One region of the Kitasatospora sp. NBC_01266 genome, then DNA from elsewhere that is predicted to be linked to it. Evidence: riboswitches for the same ligand, from Rfam matches in the RefSeq annotation. Region 1 holds a riboswitch; each other region holds the start of a gene.
The links. Region 1 has a riboswitch for cobalamin ahead of OG403_RS29260 (HoxN/HupN/NixA family nickel/cobalt transporter). Riboswitches for the same ligand answer to the same signal wherever they lie in the genome.
Positions count from the first base shown of each region.

Region 2: linked by a shared signal. The riboswitch ahead of OG403_RS26815 (cobalamin biosynthesis protein) and the one ahead of OG403_RS29260 (HoxN/HupN/NixA family nickel/cobalt transporter) in region 1 are both predicted to bind cobalamin.
Region 3: linked by a shared signal. The riboswitch ahead of OG403_RS23330 (ribonucleoside-diphosphate reductase subunit alpha) and the one ahead of OG403_RS29260 (HoxN/HupN/NixA family nickel/cobalt transporter) in region 1 are both predicted to bind cobalamin.

Region 1 covers NZ_CP108458.1:6,816,065-6,821,371, reverse strand. The annotation lists gene OG403_RS29265 (APC family permease) at 1-1,497, shown strand, start outside; gene OG403_RS29260 (HoxN/HupN/NixA family nickel/cobalt transporter) at 1,518-2,669, opposite strand; cobalamin riboswitch at 2,704-2,922, opposite strand; gene OG403_RS29255 (MBL fold metallo-hydrolase) at 3,110-4,084, opposite strand; gene OG403_RS29250 (helix-turn-helix domain-containing protein) at 4,068-4,664, opposite strand; gene OG403_RS29245 (MFS transporter) at 4,761-5,307, opposite strand, start outside.
Region 2 covers NZ_CP108458.1:6,178,983-6,184,289, forward strand. The annotation lists gene OG403_RS26805 (putative cobaltochelatase) at 1-1,086, opposite strand, end outside; gene OG403_RS26810 (cobyric acid synthase) at 1,122-2,642, opposite strand; gene OG403_RS26815 (cobalamin biosynthesis protein) at 2,639-3,595, opposite strand; cobalamin riboswitch at 3,650-3,784, opposite strand; gene OG403_RS26820 (helix-turn-helix domain-containing protein) at 3,933-4,655, shown strand; gene OG403_RS26825 (alpha/beta hydrolase) at 4,821-5,307, shown strand, end outside.
Region 3 covers NZ_CP108458.1:5,332,381-5,337,687, forward strand. The annotation lists gene OG403_RS23330 (ribonucleoside-diphosphate reductase subunit alpha) at 1-2,054, opposite strand, end outside; cobalamin riboswitch at 2,246-2,375, opposite strand; gene OG403_RS23335 (cellulase family glycosylhydrolase) at 2,605-3,813, shown strand; gene OG403_RS23340 (glycosyltransferase family 4 protein) at 3,774-4,943, opposite strand; gene OG403_RS23345 (polysaccharide pyruvyl transferase family protein) at 4,940-5,307, opposite strand, start outside.

The DNA of each region.
Region 1 (5,307 bases):
CTGAACGTCGCGGTCTCGGTCTCGGCCGGGGTGGCGGCGCTGACCTCGGCGTTCCCGTCCCTGTACGCCGACCGGGTGGTGATCTGCGTCGTGGTCCTGGCCCTGATCACCGGGGTCAACCTGTACGGCGTCGCCGAGTCGGCCAAGATCCTGATCCTGCCGACGGTGGTCTTCGTGGTGGCCATCTTCACCGTGATCCTGGCCGGACTGCTGCGCAGCGAGCCGGTCGTCCAACCCACCCACCCGGGTGCGGCCACCGAGACCGTCGGTGTCCTGCTGCTGCTCAAGGCCTTCGCCTCCGGCTGCGCGGCGCTGACCGGGGTGGAGGCGATCGCCAACGCCGTGCCGACCTTCCGCACCCCACGGGAGAAGCGCGCGCAGCGCACCGAGATCGCGCTCGGCGCGCTGCTCGGCAGCATGCTGATCGGCCTGTCGCTGCTGATCGGGCACTTCCATGTCGCGCCGAACCCCACCAAGACCGTGCTGGCCCAGCTCACCGAGGCCGCGCTCGGCCACAACGCGGGCTTCTACATCGTCCAGTTCACCACCATGGCGCTGCTGGCACTGGCGGCGAACACCTCGTTCGGCGGGATGCCGGTGCTCACCTCGCTGCTGGCCCGCGACCACCACGTGCCGCACGTCTTCGCGCTGCGCGCCGACCGGCAGGTCTACCGGCACGGGGTGCTGGTGCTGGCGGGCGCGGCGCTGGTGCTGCTGATCGGCGCGCAGGGCAACACCCAGGCGCTGGTACCGGTCTTCGCGATCGGCGTCTTCATCGGCTTCACCATCTCCCAGATCGGCATGGTGCGGCACTGGCGCCTGGAGCGCGGACCGGGCTGGCACGGCCGGGCCGTGCTGAACGGGGTCGGCGCGCTGCTGACGGCGGCGGCCACCGCGATCGAGCTGATCGCCAAGTTCCGCGAGGGCGGCTGGCTGGTCTTCCTGGCGGTGGCGCTGCTGGTGACGCTCTTCGAGTCGATCCACCGCAGCTACGCGCGGATCGGACTGGCCCTGCACGTCGGCGAGGTGCCCGGGCCGCCGCAGCAGCTGCACTCGCTGGTGGTCGTGCCGGTCGGCTCGGTCAACCGGCTGACCCAGGAGGCGCTCGGCACCGCGCTGTCGCTGGGCGACGAGGTGCGCGCGGTCTCCGTGGCGCACACCGAGGACACGGACGGGCCGAGCGCGGAGCAGATCCAGCAGGCCTGGATCCAGTGGCACCCGCAGGTCCCGCTGACCGTGCTGACCAGCGCCTCGCGCTCGTTGACCCGGCCGATCGTGGACTACCTGCGCGAGCTGGCGGCGACCGAGCAGCACGACCGGTTGGTGGTGCTGATCCCCGAGACGCAACTGCCGCACCCCTGGCAGCGGCTGCTGCAGAACCAGCGCGGTGTGCTGTTGGACCGGGCGATCCGCCGGCACACCAACGCGGTGATCTGCCGCCTGCGGTTCCGGCTCGACATCCCGCCGCGGCACCCCGCACCGACCGGAATGCGCTGAGCCGACCGGTTATCGAGCGGTCATCGACCGGACGGCCAGCGCTGCTCCACCTTCGCCAGCCGCCAGTACGCCAGCGCACCGGCCCAGACCACCACGAAGAGGCCGACGATCACGAATCCGACGTTGTTCAGGTCGACACCGGAGATCCAGCCGGTCACCGGGTCGGTCAGGTCGAGCTGGTCGTGCAGCACGCCGACCAGCTCGATGGTGCCGATCAGGAAGGCGACGGCGATCGACAGGCCGGTGATGGTGAGGTTGTAGTACACCTTGCGGGTCGGGTTCGAGAACGCCCAGTGGTAGGCGAAGTTCATGAACGTGCCGTCGAGGGTGTCGAACAGGCTCATGCCGGAGGCGAAGAGCAGCGGCAGGCAGAGGATCGCGTACCAGGGCAGGCCGGCGGCGGCACCCGAGCCGGCCATCACCATCAGCGTGACCTCGGTCGCGGTGTCGAAGCCGATGCCGAACAGCAGCCCGATCGGGTACATCTGGCCGGGGCGGGTGATCGACCTGGTCAGCCGGCCCAGCACGCGGTTCATGAAGCCGCGGTTGTCCAGGTGCTTCTCCAGCTCGTGCTCGTCGAACTGGCCCGCCCGCATCGCCTTGAACACCCGGTGGATCCCGGCCAGCGAGACCAGGTTGAGCGCCGCGATCAGGTAGAGGAACCCGCCGGAGACGCTGGTGGAGACCAGGCCGAGCAGCTTGTGGGCACCCGAGTTGTCGTCGGTCAGAGTGCCGACCACCTTGGCCCCGGCCGCGACCAACCCCGCCAGCACCACCACGATGGTGGAGTGGCCGAGCGCGAACCAGAAGCCCACCGAGACCGGGCGCTTGCCGTCCGCCATCAGCTTGCGCGTGGTGTTGTCGATCGCCGCGATGTGGTCGGCGTCGAAGGCGTGCCGCATGCCCAGGGTGTACGCGGTGACGCCGAGTCCGAGGCCGAAGACCTGGTTGCCGACGGTGTAGTGGTGCGGGGCGACCATCGTGACCAGGACGAAGAAGGCGACCACGTGCATGCCCAGGATCACCGCCAGCAGGCCGCCGGTACGGATCCAGTCCCGCCGCTCCCAGGTCAGGGCGGCGGTCGCGGCTCGGGCGGGCCCGGCCGCCGCGGCGGCTTCGGGCATGGCGGCGGAAGCGGGTATGGCGGCGGAAGCGGTTTTGGGCAGGGTCATCTCAGGGCAGCCTCTCCAGCACCTCGTGGACAGTTCGTCGTGCGGTGCCGTGGCCGGTCTCCTGGCTGACAGGTGAAGCGCCCGCGCCGTTCCCGGCCTTCCCGGACGCGTGAAGCGTCCAGTGACCGCCCACCGCGTGACGGTGGGTCTGGTGTGCGCGGACTTCCTGATCACAGTGGCGAGGGCCGCTCCGGACTCCTGTGGCAAGCACAGTGCACCGGTCTTCCCGAACACCACGGCGGGACCACCGTATGGCCCTGGCGGCAATATCCACAAGCCTGCGCAGGTGTGCAGGTATGTGCTGGGCGGGCGTGCTCGGCCCGCTGCTCTTGCAGCCAAGGGCACACAGCGGTGGTCCACGAACGCGGCGGCGCCCTCGAACCGGGCGCGGGAGTCGAGGCGGTTCGGCGAGGCGATTCGCGAGCCGGCCGGCCCGGCCGCTACTTCCTGAACTTGTCCAGCAGTTGGTGGACCAGGCCGCGGGCCATCAGCTTGAGCATGTCGGCCTTGCGCGGCTCGTTGTAGAGGATGAAGTCGTCGAAGCGGTGCACACCGCGCCGGCCGGCCAGGGCCGCCGCCGCGTCGCGGATCGCCGTCAGCTGATCCACCGTCATCTCCAGGGCCCGCTCGTCGGGTTGGTAGCCGGCGCCGATCGGGTACTCCCCGCCGGGGCGGCGGTTCATCTCGACGTGGCAGCCGAGGACGTGGGTGACCGGCCGGGTGCCGGCGAACGCGACCAGCCGCTCCATCGAGGCGAGGAACGCGGCGGAGTCGGCCACGTAGAGCCGGCCCGGCAGCACGGTGTCGCCGGTGAACAGGAGCCCGGTCCACGGGTCGTAGCTGGTGATCGCCGCCTGGTGGTGCCCCGGTGAGGCGAGGATCTCCAGCACTCGGCCGCCCAGGTCGAAAGTGGCCTTCGCCAGGGGCCAGTTGTCGCCGAGGCCGAAGAAGGACCGGACGGCCTCGACCTCCCGGGGAACCACGGTGGTCGCGGGACGGTCGGCGAACTGGGCGTCCGCCGCCACGTGGTCGCCGTGCCCGTGGGTGTGCGCGATCACCAGCTCGTAGGGCGCGCGGCCCTCGTCGTGCTCGGCCGGGTTCCGGTCGAGCCACTCGGCGATCAGCCGGTCGACGGTGGCGCGCAGCGGGAAGAGGTCGGGGTCGGCCGTAGCGCCGGTGTCCAGCAGCAGGGCCCGGTCGTTGCCGAACAGCAGGAAGATGAACGGCGCCTCGTAGTTGACCGACTTGCTCTGGCGCAGGATGACGGTGTGCTCGTCGTAGTGGTGGATCTGGATCGCGGGGTCGTCGGCCGGGCGCCTGCCGGGCGCGCCGTGGATCCAACTGACCGCCAGGGAACCGGTGATGGGCGCCGCGCTCACGAAGTCGATCGGGCCACCGTCAGTCGTCCGCGTCATTCTCGTTCTCCCCCGTTTCGAAGTCCGGCAGCGGAGTCGCCGCCATGAAGTACCGGACGCGGTGGCGTCCGGGCCGGAGCCGGCTGCTGTCCGCCGTGCCCCGGGCGAGGTAGGGCTGGAGCAGGGCCAGCCACTGCGCCTCGAGTTCAGCTGCCTCGTCAGCGGAGAGCACGGCGATCGCGGCGGTGACGGCGGCCTTCGGGACGCCGCGCTCCTCGTCCCGCGCCGCCTGCTCACCGCGCGCCCGGTGATCGAGGATCGCCTGCATCTCCCGTTCCACCACCAGTCGTTCGAGCTGCTGCTTGACCACCGCGTCACCGTCCTCGGCGATCCGCACGGTCGGCTGCGCCTCGGCCACCCGCCACTGCCGCTCGCGACGGTCGCGCCCCGGCCCGGCCTCCTCCACATAGCCGTACTTGGCGAGTTGGCGCAGATGGAAGGAGCAGTTCGCCTGCGGCACGCCGAGGACGCGCCCGCACTGCGCGGCCGTCGCCGGCCCGGTGGTGGCCAGGAGTTCCATCAGGTCGAGGCGAAGCGGGTGGGCCAGGGCCCGGATCGCCTGGGGGTCGCTGATCCGCATATCCCAAAGAGTACTTTGGGATATGCGGATGTCAAGGGTTTCTTTGGCTTCTCGGTGGGCCTGCCGCCCTGGGCGTCCGCTTAAGGCGCCTGCTGCTTAAGGCGCCTGCTGCGGAATCGGGCCGGCGGCGGCGCCCGTCGCGGCGATCGACTCCAGTGACCGGATCCGCGGAATCGGTGAGGCCAGCAGCCAGAGCAGCGACAGCGAGCCCCCCAGGGCTGCCAGCAGCAGGGTCTCGCGCAGGCCGAGCACGGTGCCGAGCAGGCCGCCGACCAGGGCGCCGACCGGGCGGATGCCGTAGTTGACGGTGCTGAAGGCACCCGAGACCCGGCTGCGCATGCCGTCCGGGATGACGGCGGCCTGCAGCGAGTTGAGGTTCACGTCGAAGAGCATCACGCCGAGGCTGCTGAGGAACTCGGTCACGGCGAGCGCGCCGGCCCGGCTCCAGAGCGGACCGCCCGCCATCGCCATGATGGCCAGCGGCGCGGGGAAGAGCACCGCGCCCAGCGCGACGGTGCGCCCGATGCCCAGCCGGCGGCCGAGCCGCGGGGCGAGCATCGCGCCGAGCAGACCGCCGATCGCGCCGACCCCGAAGGCCAGGCCGATGCTGCCGGCGGACAGGCCCAGGCCGCGGCTGGCGAAC
Region 2 (5,307 bases), 640 kb from region 1:
GTCACCGTCCGGGTCGTCCTGCGGGCCGCCGTCGCCGCCACCGTCCGGACCCTCGTCCTCGGGCTGCTCGGCGTGCTCGCTCAGCGTCCGCTCCAGCTGCTCCTCGTCCAGCCCCGGCGCGTCGAACGGGTTGCGCCGCCGCCGGTGCGGCAGCGCCAGGCGCGCGGCCTGCCGCACGTCCTCCTCGCCCACCGCGGTGCGCCCGTCCCAGGCGGCCAGCGCGACCGCCGTACGCGCCATCACGATGTCCGCGCGCAGCCCGTCCACCTCGAAGGCCGCGCAGACGGCGGTGATCTGACGCAGCGCCGCATCCCCCAGCAGCACCGACGGCAGCAGCGCCCGCGCGGTGGTGATCCGCTCGGCCAGCGCCCGCTCGTCGGCCTGGTACGCCGTCGCGAAGCCGGCCGGGTCCGCGTCGTAGGCCAGCCGCCGCCGCACCACCTCGGCCCGCTCCGCCGGGTCCCGGGTGGCCGCGATCTCCACCGTCAGCCCGAACCGGTCCAGCAGCTGCGGCCGCAGCTCGCCCTCCTCCGGGTTCATCGTCCCGACCAGCAGGAAGCGCGCCGCGTGCCGCACCGACACACCCTCGCGCTCCACGTAGGAGCGCCCCATCGCCGCCGCGTCCAGCAGCAGGTCGACCACGTGGTCCTGGAGCAGGTTGACCTCGTCGATGTAGAGCACGCCCCGGTGCGCCTGGGCCAGCAGGCCGGGCTCGTAGGCCTTGACGCCCTCGGCCAGCGCCCGCTCCAGGTCCAGCGAACCGACGATCCGGTCCTCGGTCACCCCGACCGGCAGCTCGACCAGGCGCGCCGCCCGGTCCACCGAGGGAACACCGGCTTGCGGCCCGGCAGCCTGCGACCCGGCGGTGTGGGACCCGGCGGTGTGCGGCCCATCCGGGCACTGCGGATCCGGCGCGCCCGGGTCGCAGGCGAACCGGCACCCCTCGACCACCGTGATCGAGGGCAGCAGCCCGGCCAGCGCGCGCACCATGGTCGACTTCGCGGTGCCCTTCTCGCCGCGCACCAGCACCCCGCCGACGGCCGGCGAGACCGCGTTGAGCAGCAGACCGAGCCGCAGGTCCGCCATCCCGACGATCGCGGTGAACGGGTATCGGACGTCACTCACAGGCTCTCCTCCATAGCGCGCGCCGCAGGCGCTCCCGGCGGCACGAACGGCAGCCCGCCGTCCACCCCGCCCTCGATCAGCCGCCACAGCGCGTCCGTGTCGGCGTGCTCCTCGATCAGGTCCCCGAGCCGGTCCAGCCGCTCCTCGCGGGCGGCGGCGAACGAGGTGTCGGGCGCCGGGACGAAGGCCCGCCCCGCCACCGCCGCCACCTCGCGCAGGAACGCCCGGCGGAAGCCGTCGTTCTCCAGCGCCCCGTGCCAGGTGGTGCCCCAGACCGCGCCCTCGCGGCAGCCGTCGAGGAAGGCATTGCCGCCCTCCACGGCCACCACCCCGTGGTGGATCTCGTAGCCCACGACCCGCTCGCCGTAGGCCTCGCCGACCGGTCGGCCGAGCACCTTCTCGCGCCCGAACTCCACCGAGGTGGGCAGCAGCCCGAGCCCGGCCACCGCGCCCGCGCCGGACTCGACGGCGTCCACGATCCGCCGCCCCAGCATCTGGTAGCCGCCGCAGATCCCGAGCACCGGGCGCCCGGCCGCCGCCCGCTCGCGCAGCGGCTGCTCCAGACCGCGCTCGCGCAGCCAGGCCAGGTCGGCGACGGTCGCCCGGGTGCCGGGCAGCACCACCAGGTCGGCGTCGGCCAGCTCCTCGGGCCGGGTGGCCCAGCGGACCAGCACCCCGGGCTCCTGGGCCAGCGCGTCCAGGTCGGTGAAGTTGGAGAGCCGGGGCAGCCGCAGCACGGCCACCCGCAGCACGTCGGCGCCGAACGGCCCCGCCGAGCAGCGGTCCACCACCGCACCCAGGTCCAGCGAGTCCTCGGCGTCCAGCCACAGGCCGGGCAGCATCGGCAGGGTGCCGAGCACCGGACGCCCGGTCAGCTCGTGCAGCATGTCCAGGCCGGGCCCGAGCAGCCGCGCGTCGCCCCGGAACTTGTTCACCAGCCAGCCCGCCACCAGCCGCTGGTCCTCGGGCGAGAGCAGGGCCAGGGTGCCGAACATCGCGGCGAAGACCCCGCCGCGGTCGATGTCGCCGACCACCACCACCGGCAGCTCGGCGGCCCGCGCCAGGCCCATGTTGGCGATGTCGCGATCACGCAGGTTGATCTCGGCGGGCGAGCCGGCCCCCTCGCAGATCACCACGTCGAACCGGCGGCGCAGGTCGGCCAGGCACTCCAGCGAGCGCTCCAGCAGGTAGGGCTTGCGCTCGCGGTAGTCCAGCGCGCCGACCTCCGCGACCGCCCGGCCCAGCAGCACCACCTGGCTGCGGCCGTCCGCACCGGGCTTGAGCAGCACCGGGTTCATCGCGGCCTCCGGCTCCACCCGGGCCGCCTGCGCCTGCATCACCTGGGCCCGGCCGATCTCCGCGCCGTCCAGGGTGACCATCGAGTTGAGCGACATGTTCTGCGCCTTGAACGGGGCCACCTTGACGCCCCGGCGGACCAGCCAGCGGCAGATCCCGGCGGTCACCACGCTCTTCCCGGCGTCCGAGGTGGTGCCCGCCACCAGCAGCGCGTTGCTCATATCCGTCCCCTCCGCAGTACCGCGGCGCGCAGTGCCACCGTGGTCCCCAACGCCAGCAGCCCGACCCGGCGCGACAGCCGGCAGGCCCGTTCGATGTCCGCCGCCGCCACCGGGCGCAGCTCGGCGCCCAGCACCGGGCGGTGCTCTTCGCGGGTGCCGTAGCGCAGCGTCCCGCCCAGCCGCACGCCGAGCGCGCCCGCGAAGGCCGACTCGGCCTGCCCGGCGTTCGGGCTCGGGTGCGCGCCGCCGTCGCGCCGCCAGACGCGCCAGGCGGTGCTCGGCCGCTCGGCCGCCGCCACCGTGAGCAGCGCGGTCAGCCGGGCGCCGGGCCAGCCGGCCACGTCGTCCAGGCGGGCCGCCGCCCAGCCGAACCGGCGGTACTTCGGCGACTTGTGGCCGACCATCGCGTCCAGCGTGTTGACGGCGCGAAAGCCGAGCAGGCCCGGCGCGCCCGCGAGCGCGCCCCAGACCAGGGCGTTGACCACGGCGTCGGCGGTGTTCTCGGCCACCGACTCGACCACGGCGCGGGCGATCTGCTGCTCGTCCAGCGCGCTCGGGTCGCGACCGCACAGGTGCGGCAGGCGCCGCCGGGCGGCGGCCAGGTCACCGGCCGTCAGCGCGGCGCCGATGGTGCGCGCCTCGCGGGTGAGCGAGCTGCCGCCGAGCACGGTCCAGGTGGCGGCGGCGGTGAGCGCCGCGCCGTCCCGGCGGTCCGGGTGCAGCGCCCGGCCCAGCACCGCCGCGCCGCCCGCCACCGCACCCACGCACAGGGCGGTGTGCAGCGCCCCGGCGCCCCGGTGGTCGCGCCAGAGCGCGCGTTCGAGCAAGGTGGCCGCGCGGCCGAAGGCGGCCACCGGGTGGCCGCGCCGAGGGTCGCCGAACCGGGCGTCGGCCGCGTAGCCGGCCACGGCGCCCAGGGCGTACGGAAGCGCGCGGTGGAAAACCCCCGCCATGTGTCGTGTGTCCTCACTCAGGGTCCGCGCCCTGGATCGACGTACCGGCGGCGAGAGTCTCCTGGCTCCCGGGTGGCTGACACACACCCGGGCCTTCCAACAACCCTGTGGCGGGCCGCCGTGACCGTACGTCGGGCGTGCTCCCCGGTGACAGTGGCGGGACCGCGCCGGATTCGCACCGGCTTCCTCTCCTTGCCTCCGTTTGGCCCGAGGATCCCATCACGCCTGTCAAGGGGGAGTCAACCAGGTGGATCGCCAACGGCCCTCGGCGGCCCACCACCCGACTTCGTGCGTTCGGCGGCTGCGGCCGCGCCCGTCCCGCCCCTAGCGTCGGCGCATGCGAAGAAGCCGGCCACCGGCCCCCACCCCGGTCCCGTTCTCCCCGCAGGCCGCTCGCGCGCACCGCGAGGCCCTCGGCCTGACCGCCGAGCAGGTGACCAAGGCGCTGGCCGCGCACGGCGTGCGCCTGCTGCCCACCCATGTGACCGGCTGGGAGAGCGGCGAACTGCGCCCCGACGAGACGGAACTGATCGCGCTGGCCCGGGTGCTGTGGTGTCCGGCGGACCAGCTGATGGGCGCGGCGCCCGGCACGCTGCGCGACTTCCGGGTGGCCCGCGAGCTGTCCCGGGAGCAGGCCGCGAACCGGATCGGGGTGGGCCTGCGCAGCTACACCGACGCCGAGTCGACCGGGCGCTGGAGCTGGGACGAGGAGTGCAGCGCCGCGCTGGCCGAGGTGCTCGGGCTGACCCTGCGCGACCTGGTCCGGGTCCGGGGCGCCGGCCCCGAGCTGGAGCAGCGGCTGCGCCAGTGCGTGGACGGGCGCTGGCGGGCCCAGCTGGCGGCGATCGGCGCGCTGGTCCCGGTGCCCCGGCAGACCCTGGGCACGGTGCTGGCGGGGCTGTGCGGCGAGTACCAGGTGCCCTCGCACTGGGGCGCGGGCAGCTGGGGTGCCGCGCCCGCGGCCGAGCCGGGACCGCGCCCACCGGAGCCCGAGCAGGCGCCGGTCGACCGGTTCTGGAGCCTGCTGGCCGGCCGGGACACCGGCGGCCTGCCGGTCTGAGCAGCCCGGCCCGGTCGGCTCCCCTGCCGGTCTGAGCAGCCCGGCCCGGTCGGCTCCCCTGCCGCTTCCGCCGAGCCCGGACGGCGGCGTTGCGGTGGCCGCGCCGCACGGCTCGCGGTGGACTGGAAAGGCCGTGTCAGCGCCGCCACCACTCCAGGGAGAGCCATGCGTTGGGGAACCGCCGTCGCCGCAGCCACCGCCGTCGCCGCCGGAGCGGGCCTGGCCGCCCTGCTGATCGGGCGCCGGGTCTCCGACCTGAGCCTGCGCCCCGACCCCGCCGAGGACGGTGAGCTCAGGGGCGAGCCCGTGCTGCGGGTGCACGAGGTCGACACCCGGGAGGTCACCCTGACCCGGACCGTGGCCGCCGCCCGGCGCGGCCGCTACGCGCTGGACTGGCCCGGCGGCCACGCGGTGGTCGGCGAGGTCCTGCGCACCGGCCAGCAGACCGTCACCCGCCGCCTGGAGCTGACCGCCGGCGGCCCGCTGACGGCGGGCACCGAGGTCGAGCTGAGCCCCCGGGTGCTGCGCGGCGACCCGGGCTCGGCCTGCGGCCTGGACTACATGGACGTGCTGGTCGACGGCGAACTCGGCGCGCTGCCCGCCTGGTACGTCCCGGCGGTGCGCGGCACCTGGGTGATCGCGGTGCACGGGC
Region 3 (5,307 bases), 1.5 Mb from region 1:
CGCAGCTCGGCCGGCAGCCAGGAGAGCTCCTGCACCGAGCCGTTGGCGTCGCGCAGCGCGTCCCGGGTCTGCTGGTCCCAGACGCCCAGCTCCTTCAGCTCGCGCACCAGGTACGGGTTGACCTGGAGGAACTCGCCGGAGAGGGTCTCGCGCTTGAACAGGTTGGAGACCTGCGGCTCGATGCACTCGTAGACGCCGGCGATCGAGGCGATGGTCGCGGTCGGTGCGATCGCCAGCAGCAGCGAGTTGCGCAGGCCGGTGCGGGCGATCGTGCCGCGCAGCGCCGTCCAGCGCTCGGTCCACTGCGGGGTGGCGTCGGCGAAGTGGTCGATGTGCAGCTGGCCGCGGGCGGCGCGGGTCTCGGCGTAGGCCGGGTGCTGCCCGAACTGCTCGGCCAGCTCGCTGGAGCGCTCGTAGGCGGTCAGCATGATCCGCTCGGCGATCAGCGTGGAGAGCCGCTTGGCCTCGGCGGAGTCGAAGTCCAGGCCGAGCCGGAAGAAGACGTCCTGCAGGCCCATCACGCCCAGGCCCACCGGCCGCCAGCGGGAGTTGGAGGTGGCGGCCTCGGTGGTCGGGTAGAAGTTGATGTCCACCACCCGGTCCAGGAAGGTCACGGCGGTGCGCACGGTGGCGTCCAGCCGGGCCCAGTCCATGGCGTTCACCAGGTCGGCGGCGGTGGCGCCGGCGGCCACGTGGGCACCGAGGTTGACCGAGCCCAGGTTGCAGACCGCGGTCTCGGAGTCGTCGGTGACCTCCAGGATCTCGGTGCACAGGTTGGAGGAGTGCACCGTGCGGCCGGGCAGCGCGGTCTGGTTGGCGGCGCGGTTGGCGGCGTCCTTGAAGGTCATCCAGCCGTTGCCGGTCTGCGCCAGGGTGCGCATCATCCGGGCGTACAGGGTCTGCGCCGGGATGGTGCGGACCGCCTTGCCGGCCAACTCGGCCTTGCGGTAGGCCTCGTCGAACTCCTCGCCCCACAGGTCGACCAGCTCGGGCACGTCGGCCGGCGAGAAGAGCGACCAGTCGGCGTTGGCGTTGACCCGGCGCATGAACTCGTCCGGGATCCAGTGCGCCAGGTTGAGGTTGTGGGTGCGGCGGGCCTCTTCGCCGGTGTTGTCGCGCAGTTCGAGGAACTCCTCGATGTCCGCGTGCCAGGTCTCCAGGTAGACGCAGGCCGCGCCCTTGCGGCGGCCGCCCTGGTTGACCGCGGCGACCGAGGAGTCCAGGGTGCGCAGGAACGGCACGATGCCGTTGGACTTGCCGTTGGTGCCGCGGATCAGGCTGCCGCGCGAGCGGATCCGGGTGTAGGACAGGCCGATGCCGCCGGCGTGCTTGGAGAGCCGGGCGATCTGGGCGTACCGGGAGTAGATCGAGTCCAGGTTGTCCAGCGGCGAGTCCAGCAGGTAGCAGCTGGACATCTGCGGGTGCCGGGTACCGGAGTTGAACAGGGTGGGCGAGCTGGTCAGGTACTCCAGGCGGCTCATCAGCCGGTAGAGCTCGGCGACCTCGGCCACCGACTGCTCGCTGTCGCCCACCGCCAGGCCGCAGGCGACCCGGAGCAGGAAGTGCTGCGGGCGCTCCACCACCTTGCGGGTGATCGGGTGACGCAGCAGGTAGCGGGACTGCACGGTGCGCAGGCCGAAGTACTCGAAGCGGTCGTCGCCCTGCTCGTCGATCAGCGCGTTCAGCGCCGCGGCGTGCTTGGCCACGAAGGCGGCGGTGGTGTCGCCGATCAGGCCCTCGGCGTGGCCGACGGCGATCGAGGCGGTGAACGAGGTGGCGCCCTGGCCGTTCGCCTCGTCGGCGATCTCCTGGGCGAGCAGCCGGGCGGCCAGCTTCGAGTACTGGGGGTCCTCGGCGATCATCGAAGCGGCGGCGTCCACGGCCAACCCGCGAAGCTCGGCGAAGTCCGAGCCGGCATGGCGGCCGCGCAGCGCGGCGGCGGCGACGTGGCCGGGGTCCACCTGGGGGAGGTCGGCGCTTCGGTCGGTGAGCAGCCGGAGCAGCGCAGTACCGGGGTCGGTCTGGGCGGCGTCGGCGTGTCCCTGTGAGGGCAGGGAAGCAACTGAGGCAGCGACGGTCAAGGCGCTCTCTCCTGGGGCGGCGGCGGGCTGGGAGGCGTCCGTGGCCTGTGCGCGCCGGGCAGGGGAGATGGGCACGCCGAATCGTTGCGGCGCGCGCGTCGTCACCCTGGCCTGCCCGCGAGGCCGGACGGTACTGCGGTGCGTGAAAGGCCTCTGCGGGGAGGCCGGGCGGCACACCGTCGGCAGGTACTCGGACTGGCGGGCCACCCGGGGGCGGGCCCGCTCACCGCTGCGGGGCAGTCCCGGATTCGCACCGGGTTCCCCTGCGTCGACAGCGAGAGTGAGCATACATGTAGTGGTGGCCCCTTCGAGGCACCCCATATGTAGTGTCATGTGTAGTGTCGCGCACACAGCGGGCAGTAAGGCGGTCGGTGCCGGAAGGTCGCCTGACGCCGCGTCGGCGACCGGTCGCGGCTCCGCGGGACGGGGGTCGCCCCGCCACGCGGCGGTCTCAGAACGCTGGCCTAGGCTGTGCCGCATGGTGAGGGACACGGGGAGAAGGCAGCGCCTACGGGCGGCGTTGGTGGCGTTCATCGTATCGGCGGTCGCGACCGTCCTCGCCGGCACCGTCACCACCGCTTCGCCCTCGGCCGGGGCCGCCGCCAAGCCGGGCCCCGGAGCCGTCACGGCCGGCGGGTCGCCCGTGCCGAGCCAGGCGCCGGCGGACCCGGGCAAGCCGCTGCGGATCGGCATCTCCTACGGGGACACCCTCACCTGGAAGAACGACCAGGACCTGGCGACCGGCCTGGGTGACGCCGTGGACACCGGCTCCAAGTGGATCCGGGTCGACCTGTCCTGGGACGACATCCAGCCGGACAGCCCGAAGACCTACGAGTGGCAGCGGTTCGACCGGGTCCTCAGCGCCGCCAAGGCCCGCGGCCTGGAGGTGCTGCCCACCATCGGCTACACCCCGCCGTGGGCCCGCAAGGCGAGCTGCGCCTCGGACGACGCCTGCCCGCCGGCCGACCCGAACCTGTTCGCCGCCTTCGCCGCGGCCGCCGCCAAGCGGTACGCCCCGCAGGGCGTGCACACCTGGGAGGTGTGGAACGAGCCGAACATCCCGTTCTGGGCACCGGCCCCCGACCCGGCCGCCTACACTCAACTGCTCGGCGACACCAGCAAGGCGCTGCGTGCCGCGGACCCCAAGGCCTACATCCTGCTCGGCGGCCTGGCGGCGGTGAGCACCGGCCAGGACGCCGGCTACGTCTCGCAGGGCGACTTCCTCACCGCGGTCTGCAAGCTGGGCGCCAACAAGATGGTGGACGCGATCAGCTACCACCCGTACACCTACCCGTACCTGCCGAGCGCCAAGACCTCGTTCGGCACCGCGATGGAGGACATCAGCAGCGCCCCGGGCAACCTGGTGGCGATCCTGACCAGTTACGGCACGCCGGACCTGCCGATCTGGATCACCGAGACCGGCGCCGCCACCAACGGGCCCGGCACGGTGACCGACGGCACCGTCATCACGCCGCAGAACACCCATGTGACCGAGCAGTACCAGGCCACCATCGCCGCCGACACCGTTCGGGCCGCCGCCGCCAACCCCCATGTGGCAGCCGTCTTCTGGTTCACCGACCAGGACACCGGGCAGCCGTCGCAGAAGCAGCAGCGCTCGCTGTTCTACGGCCTGCGCCGCTTCGACGGCACCCCCAAGCCGGCCCTGGAGGCTTGGAAGGACGCGATCGGTGCCTACGAGCAGGGCTCCTCGGGCCCGCCGCAGGGCGGCTGAAGCAGGGCCCGGAACAGCTCCAGGTAGCGGCCGGTCAGCCCGTCCCAGTCGTAGCGCTCCTCGGCGCGCCGCCGCCCGGCCGCGCCGAGCCGGTCGGCGAGCGCGTGGTCGGTCAGCAGCTCGCGCACGGCGCCGGCCAGCGCGACCGGGTCGCCCGCCGGTACCAGCAGACCGTCGTGACGGTCGGTCACCACATGCGGGATGCCGCCGACCGCCGAGCCGACCACCGGAGTGCCGCAGGCCATCGCCTCCACCAGGGCCATCCCGAAGGACTCCGCCTCGGTCCGGGACGGCAGCGCCAGCACGGCCGCCTCGCGCATCGCCGCCACCAGCGCCGCCCCGGTCAGCTCGCCCTCGGCGGTGACCCGGTCGGCGATGCCCAGCCGCTGGGCCAGCGCAAGCAGGTCGGGCAGCGCGTCGCCGCCGCCGACCAGCCGCAGCCGGGCGTCGGGGACATCGTTGAGCCGGGCGAAGGCGTGCAGCAGTACGTCCACGCCCTTCCAGGCCGAGGAGCGGTCCAGCCGACCGGCGTAGAGCACCACCGGCGCTCTGGTCGAGGCGGGGGCGCCGGGGGTGAACCGGCGGGTGTCCACGCCGGGGGTGATCTGCACCGCGTGCGGCCGGCCGGCCGCCAGCGAGACCGGGGAGACCGCGACCAGCCTGGTGGCGCGCCGGAAGACCCGGGGCAGCAGCCGCCGCTCGTACCAGCCGATCAGCCGGTCGGCCGCGCCGGTGCCGGGCTCACCCTTGTGCATCGAGCCGGCGTGGTAGGTCAGGACGCTGGGTCGCCGGCCGGCCAGCACGACACCGAGGTCGCCGAGGCCGGGGACCGGGGCGTGCGCGTTGACCAGCTCGGCCCCGGTGCGGCGCAGCCACCAGCGCAGCCGCAGCGGCCAGAGCGGGTCGAGCGGGGTGTTGGAGAGCCGCAGCAAGGCGGGCAGCCGGACCACCCGTACCCCGTCCTCGACCCGCACGGTGCTGCGCAGGCCGCCGGGCCGGCTGGTCAGCACCACCGGGCTCAGATCGGGAGAGTCGGCCAGCGCGCGGGCGATCCGGGCCGCGTAGTGCTCGACACCGCCGACCTTCGGCGGGTAGTAGGGCGTCACCACCGCCACGGTCCGCCGGGTCACCGCAGCACCGCCTGCCGCGGCCGGGCGGACGGTTCGGCGGTGGCAGGCCGGTTCGCCGGCAGTTCCACGCGCAGCAGTTCGACGAAGTCCGCCGCCCGGGCCGCGTAGCCGGGGATCTCGGCGGCCAGGTATCGCCGGTAGGCCGCGCCCTCGGCGAGCAGCCGGTCCAGCAGCGCGATCAGGGTGTCGGCGTCGGCCTCGGCCATCGGGACCACCCAGTGCTCCAGGTGCAGATCCGCCATGATGCCGCGGGTCTTGTGGTCGTACTCGATGGCCGCGCACGGGACCTGGGCGATCAGGCCGAAGATCACCGAGTGGAACCGGGTGCCCAGGATGAAGTCGGCGGCCCGGTAGAGCGCGAAGA